DNA from 2 places in the Micromonospora sp. NPDC048905 genome. Region 1 is predicted to be linked to the other one. Evidence: riboswitches for the same ligand, from Rfam matches in the RefSeq annotation. Region 1 holds a riboswitch; the other holds the start of a gene.
The links. Region 1 has a riboswitch for thiamine pyrophosphate ahead of thiE (thiamine phosphate synthase). Riboswitches for the same ligand answer to the same signal wherever they lie in the genome.
Positions count from the first base shown of each region.

Region 2: it holds a riboswitch for thiamine pyrophosphate, as region 1 does, so the genes downstream of both, AB0C01_RS31295 (ECF transporter S component) here and thiE (thiamine phosphate synthase) in region 1, are expected to answer to the same signal.

Region 1 is NZ_JBEZFV010000003.1:539,517-542,772, reverse strand. It holds gene thiS (sulfur carrier protein ThiS) at 1-54, opposite strand, end outside; gene thiO (glycine oxidase ThiO) at 45-1,202, opposite strand; gene thiE (thiamine phosphate synthase) at 1,199-1,825, opposite strand; TPP riboswitch at 1,820-1,929, opposite strand; gene AB0C01_RS10790 (ThuA domain-containing protein) at 2,241-3,256, shown strand, end outside.
Region 2 is NZ_JBEZFV010000019.1:12,911-16,166, reverse strand. It holds gene AB0C01_RS31300 (ABC transporter ATP-binding protein) at 1-608, opposite strand, end outside; gene AB0C01_RS31295 (ECF transporter S component) at 720-1,307, opposite strand; TPP riboswitch at 1,385-1,489, opposite strand; gene AB0C01_RS31290 (alpha/beta fold hydrolase) at 1,596-2,426, shown strand; gene AB0C01_RS31285 (AAC(3) family N-acetyltransferase) at 2,455-3,256, shown strand, end outside.

The sequences.
Region 1 (3,256 bases):
CACGGACATCTCAGCCGGGACGCTTCGTCCGGCCCCGTTCACCGTCAACTCCACAGGTCCCCCTTCATCGTCGGTTCGGGTCCGCCGTCCGCCGCCGCGCCGGCGAACCGGTCCGGCCGGAAGGGCGCGAGCAGCGGATCGGGTACGCCGGTGAGCGCCAGGTCCGCGATCAGGTCGGCGGTGATCGGGGTGAGCACGATGCCGTGCCGGTGGTGACCGGTGGCGGCCAGCACGTCCGGCCGGCCGGGCAGGGGCCCGAGGATCGGCGCGTTGTCCGGGGTACCTGGGCGCAGCCCGGCGACCGCCTCGACCAGGTCGTACTCGGCCAGTTCGGGCAGCAGGTCCACCCCGGCGCGGAGCAGCCGCTGCACGGCGCCGGCGGTGACCGTGGTGTCCGACCGTTCCTCGACCGTCGCGCCGAGGACGACCTCACCGTCGGCGCGGGGCACCAGGTAGACGTGCTCGCCGTCGGCGTACCCCCGGATCACGTGCCGGAAGCCCGGCGCGACGCCGCCGGGCGCGCGGAGCCGGAGGATCTGGCCCTTCACCTGCCGCACGGGCAGGCCGGTGAGTGCGGCGGACCCGCAGCCGGCGGCGACAACCGTGACGCCCGCGTCCACGTCGGACAGGTGTCGGACACCGTGCGGCACCAGCGCCGCGCCGGCCCGCTGCGCGGCCGTGCGCAGCGCCGGCACCAGCAGCCGGGGGTCGACCTGGTGGTCGGTGGGCGCGAGCGCGCCGCCGCGCACCCGGGGGGCGAGCGCCGGTTCGCGGTCGCGCAGCTCGCTGGGGCGCAGTGGGGTCACCGGCAGGCCCAACCCCTGCTGGTACGCCCACAGCCGGCGCGCCTCGGCCAGGTCGTCGCCGGTCAACCCGACCAGCAGGGTGCCCTCGGTGCGGTAGCCGATGTCGGCGCCTGTCGCGTCGGCCAACTCCTCGGTGAAGGTTGGCCAGCGGGCGGCGGACGCCAGCAGCAGCTCGGTCAGTTGCCGCTCACCGAAGTACGCCTCGGCGACCGGGGCGAGCATGCCGGCGGCCACCGCCGACGCCCCCGAGCCGGGTGCCGGATCGTGCACCACCACCCGTAGCCCACGGGCGGCGCAGCGCCAGGCGATCGCCAGCCCGATCGGCCCCGCCCCGACCACCGCCACGTCCGGCCGGGTCCGGTCGATCGACGGCGCCGACGGGAACCGGCCGGTCAGCACGTCAGGGCCTCGATCAGCGTGGCGGTCGCACGCGCCGGGTCGGCGGCGGCGGACACCGCACCGACCACGGCCACCCCGTACGCCCCGGCGGCCCGCAGCTCCGGCACCCGCGCGGCGGTCACGCCACCGATCGCGATGACCGGCACGTCGACGGCGTCGGCCACGGCGCGGACCCCGGTCGGCCCGATCGGGTCCGGCAGGCCGGACTTGGTGCTGGTGGGGTGGCACGGGCCGACACCCAGGTAGGTGGCGCCCGCCGCGACGGCCTCGGTTGCCGTCTCCGGCGCGCGGGCAGTGGCTCCCAGCACACCGGTGGGGCCGAGCACCCGACGGGCGGCGGCCACCGGGAGGTCGTCCGCTCCGATGTGTCCGCCGGCCGCGCCCACCGCCAGCGCCACGTGCAGCCGGTCGTTGACCAGGCAAGTCGCCTCGTACGACAGGCAGAGCGCCAGCACCCGCCGGGCCAACTCGTACGCCTCGCGGTCGGTGGCGGAGTCCTCGACCCGGACCTGCACGACCAGGTCGGCGCGGGCCACCGTGAGGGCGGCCCGGACCACGGTGAGCGGGTCCCGACCGGGTCGGGTGTCGGTGATCAGATGCAGTCGCCCCAGGGACGGCACGGCAACTCTCCTCCCTGCGCCGGCATTATCCGGATCAGGTTCGACGGTCGGGGGCTGTCAGCCCCCCTCTCAGCCCGGTACACCGGGCTCCCGTGGGTTACTTGCGTGTCACCGTACGACAGATCCGTCGGTCTGCCAAGGCGAGGTTCGGCGGCGGCCGGTGGGCCGGAACGCACCGAATCGAGCTAGATCTGTGTGGCGGTTCATGCGGTCCTGTTCGGAATGTCGCCTGCCGTTGCAGAACCGTTACCCGCCGGCATCTTGCCGGACATCGAGCCAGTCGAATTAATTTGTTTAGCGATTCGACAAAATGTCGGTGGGGGCACCTTGGCACGGTGTGACCACCGGCTCCATCAGGGACGGCCTTCGGCGTGCCGACTCCCGCGATCTCCGTCACTACGACACAGGAGGCGGCGTGTCCCGTTCTCGTCGTGCCCGCGTACCAATCACCGCAACCCTCATCTCCCTTGCTCTCGCCTCGACGAGCCTGTTCGGCACGCCCGCGCAGGCCGCGCCGGCCGCCGCACAGGTCCCCCCACGGGAGGCAGCGGCCGGAACCCCGGTCACCCAGGTGGCACCCAAGGCGCCCCAGAAGGCCGCCGACGATCCCTTCTCGGTCCTGGTCTTCTCCAAGACCGCCGGCTTCCGGCACGACTCCATCCCCACCGGTGTCGCCGCCATCCAACAGCTCGGCGCCACCAACGGCTTCACCGTGGACGCCTCCGAGGACGGTGCCGCGTTCAGCGACGCCAACCTCGCGAAGTACAAGGCCGTGATCTGGCTCTCCACCACCGGTGACGTCCTCAACGCCGAGCAGCAGGCGGCGTTCGAGCGCTACGTGAAGGCCGGCGGCGGTTACGTCGGCATCCACGCCGCCTCGGACACCGAGTACAGCTGGGCCTGGTACGGCGACCTGGTCGGCGCGTACTTCGCCAACCACCCGCAGAACCAGCAGGCCACGGTGAAGGTGGAGGACCACGCCCACCCGTCCACGGCCGAGCTGCCGGACCGCTGGTCCCGGTTCGACGAGTGGTACAACTTCCAGACCAACCCGCGGCCGGACGTGCACGTGCTGGCCAGCCTGGACGAGAAGAGCTACACCCCGGGCGCGGGCGCGATGGGCGCCGACCACCCGACCTCCTGGTGTCAGGACTTCGACGGCGGTCGCTCCTGGTACACCGGTGGCGGACACACCCGGGAGTCGTTCGCCGAGCCCGAGTTCCTGTCCCACCTGCTCGGCGGCATCCGCACCGCAGCCGGTGTCGAGGACGCCGACTGCGGCGCCACGAAGACCTCGAACTTCGAGAAGATCGCCCTGGACAGCAACACCAGCAACCCGATGGAGCTGGACATCGCCCCCGACGGGCGGGTCTTCTACATCGAGCGCGACGGCCGGGTGCAGATCATCAAGCCGGACACCGGCAACACCGT
Region 2 (3,256 bases), on a different contig from region 1:
AGCGGCAGCGCCTCGGCGACCCGGTGCTCGACCAGGATCAGCGTGGTGTCGGCGTGCAGCGCGCCGGCCACCGCCTGGCGGACCAGGTCGGCCCCGGCCGGATCGAGGTTGGCGGTCGGCTCGTCGAGCAGCAGCAGCTCGGGACGCAGCGCCAGCGCGCCGGCCAGGGCGAGGCGTTGCTGCTCGCCGCCGGAGAGCGCGGCGGTGGGGCGGTCCCGGGGGTACGGGAAGCCGACGCGGTGTAGCGCCTCGTCCACCCGGGGCCAGATCTCGTCGGTCGGTACCCCGCGGTTCTCCAGACCGAACGCGACGTCGTCGCCGCAGCGCGCCATCACCAGTTGGGTTTCCGGGTCCTGGAAGACGATGCCGACGCGTTCCCGCCCCTTGCGCGGGTCGAGCCCGTCGATCTCGACGGTGCCCTCCTGCTCGCCGGAGTCCTCGGGCAGCAGCCCTGCCAACGCGCTGAGCAGGGTGCTCTTACCGGCCCCGGAGGGCCCGAGCAGCAGAACCCGCTCCCCGGCCTCAATTCGCAGGTCGACCCCGCGCACCGCCCAGGCGCGCCGCCCAGCGTGCCGCCACCCGAACCCCCGCAGCAGTACCCCGCCCACCAATCCACCCCCTCCGGGCCGCGCGTCCCCCGCCCATCCGCCGTTGATCAAGAGGTTTGCGTCAGGAAATCGCCTTCCGCTGACGCAAACCTCTTGATCAACGGGGCGGGGTCAGATCAGGGCTCGGTCTCGGCCCGCCGGGAAGCGGTCCAGGACGCCGGTGTTGGCCAGGGCCTTCGTCAGCAGCCAGCCGCCAGCACCAGCGATCACGGTGGCGCTGACGATGGTGAGCAGCGCGTACGGGATTCGGTAGTCGGCAAGCGCGTAGGCGTCGTTCCAGACGAAGAAGTCGAACAGCGCGGCGCTGAGGCCGGTCAGCGCGCCGGCCAGCATCGCGGTCGGCAGCCGGAACGACCGGTACCGGAAGGCGGCGAACGCCAACTCGGCGCCGATGCCCTGCACGATGCCCTGCGGGATCACCGTGCCGGCCCACTGGCTGCCCAGCAGCGCGGACAGGACCGCGGCCACCGTCTCGCAGTAGAGCGCGGCACCGGGCTTGCGGATGACCAGGCCGCCGATCACGGCCGGCATCAGCCACACGCCGTAGAGCAGCGTCTGCGCCGGCGGGAAGAACGCGAACGCACCCTCGGTGGCGCTCCAGACCAGGCCCCAGGCCCAGAAGATGACGCCGAAGGCGACCGCGATCACCGAGGCGACCACGATGTCGATGGTCCGCCAACGGTTGGTGGTGTTGTCCATGCTGGTGCTCCCAGTTCAGTAAATCGAACCAGGAGAAGACGCACGCCGCGCGTCCGGTGGCACCGGACGGCGGCGCGGCTGGAGGTCGACCGAACTCCCTGCGCTGGCATTACCCAGATCAGGTTCGAGGGTCTGCGGGCATGCCCGCACTCTCAGCGCTGTGCGCTCCCCTGTCGGATGTGAAGTTGTCTCGTCGACGCTAACACTGACCAGGGGGGCCGGCCCAGCAGGGCATCCGCCCATCTCGGCGTTCAGCCGGCCGTACCGCGGCTGGGTAGGCTGACGATCATGCGGGTTGACGCGCGAGGTCTCACGTTCGAGGTAACCGCCGGCGGTCCGTCGGACGGCGTACCCGTCCTGCTGCTGCACGGCTTCCCCCAGCACAGCGGTGAATGGGACGACGTGGTGCCCGCGCTGCACGCGGCCGGGCTGCGCACGTACGCGCTGGACCAGCGCGGTTACTCGCCCGGTGCGCGGCCGACGGCGGTGGCCGACTACCGGATCCCCGAACTCGTCGCCGACGTGGTGGCGGTGCTCGACGCCCTGGGGCTGGACGCCGTGCACCTGGTCGGCCACGACTGGGGCGCGATCGTGGCCTGGGCGGTCGCCGCCGGGCACCCCGACCGGGTCCGCACCCTGACCGCGGTGTCCGTGCCGCATCCGGCCGCCATGGCGTACGCCCTGAGCAACGACGGCCAGCAGAAGGCCCGCTCGTCGTACATCACGTTGTTCCGTAAGCCGGGCACGGCGGAGAAGGTGCTGCTGGCGTGGCACGCGACCGCGCTGCGCAAGATGCTCGGCGGGGTGGGTGACGCGCCCCGGGTGGACCGCTACGTTGCCCCGATGCGCGAGCCGGGGGCGCTGACCGCCGCGCTGAACTGGTACCGGGCGATGTCCCGCGCCGACCTGGCCGGTGTCGGCCCGGTCGCGGTACCCACCACCTACGTCTGGAGTGACCGGGACGTCGCCATTGGCCAGACCGCCGCCGAGGCGTGCGCCGCGAACGTCACCGGAACGTACCGCTTCGTGCGGTTGCCAGGTGTGAGTCACTGGATTCCGGACACCGCGCCGGGTCCGCTCGCCGAGGCGATCCTGGCTCGGGCCGGCGGAACGGCCTGAGCCTGTGGGCCAGCCAGGGAGGGGCGCCGTGACCACGAACGCCAGCGGGCCGGGCACCCGACGCTCGATCGCCGCGCAACTGCGCCTGCTGGGCGTACGCCCCGGGGCGACGCTGCTGGTGCACGCCGCGCTACGTCCGCTGGGGTTCGTCAGCGGCGGCCCGCACGCGGTGGTGCTCGCCCTGCGCGACGCGCTCGGCCCGGACGGCACGATCGTGGTGCCCACCCACACGCCGGACAACAGTGACCCCGCGGGGTGGCGCAATCCACCGGTGCCGGCGGACTGGTGGCCGCTGATCCGCGCCGAGATGCCGGGCTTCGACCCGGCGGTCACGCCGAGCCGGTTCATGGGCGTGCTCGCAGAGACGGTTCGCGGCTGGCCCGGCGCCCTGCGCAGCTCGCATCCGCACGTGTCGTTCGCCGCGCTCGGGCCGGCCGCCGAGCAGGTGGTGGCCGGGCACGGCCTGGCCGACATGCTCGGCGAGGGTTCTCCCCTCGCCCGGCTCTATGACCTGGACGCCGACGTCCTGCTGCTCGGCGTGGACCACTCCGTGAGCACCTCGCTGCATCTGGCCGAGTACCGCTGCCCCGGTTCGCCGCGCGAGCGGGTCGGCGCCGCGGTGCGGACCGGCGACGGTGGTCGGGAGTGGATGTGGTGGCAGGACGTACGGCTCGACGCGGACGACTTCGACGCGCTGGGCACGGACCTGGAGGCCACCGGGGCGGTTCGCACCGGACCGGTCGGCACCGGGACCGGCAGGCTGATGAGTCAGCGGGCGGCTGTCGACTTCGCGGTGCGCTGGCTGGACCGACACCGGACGACGGAGGACG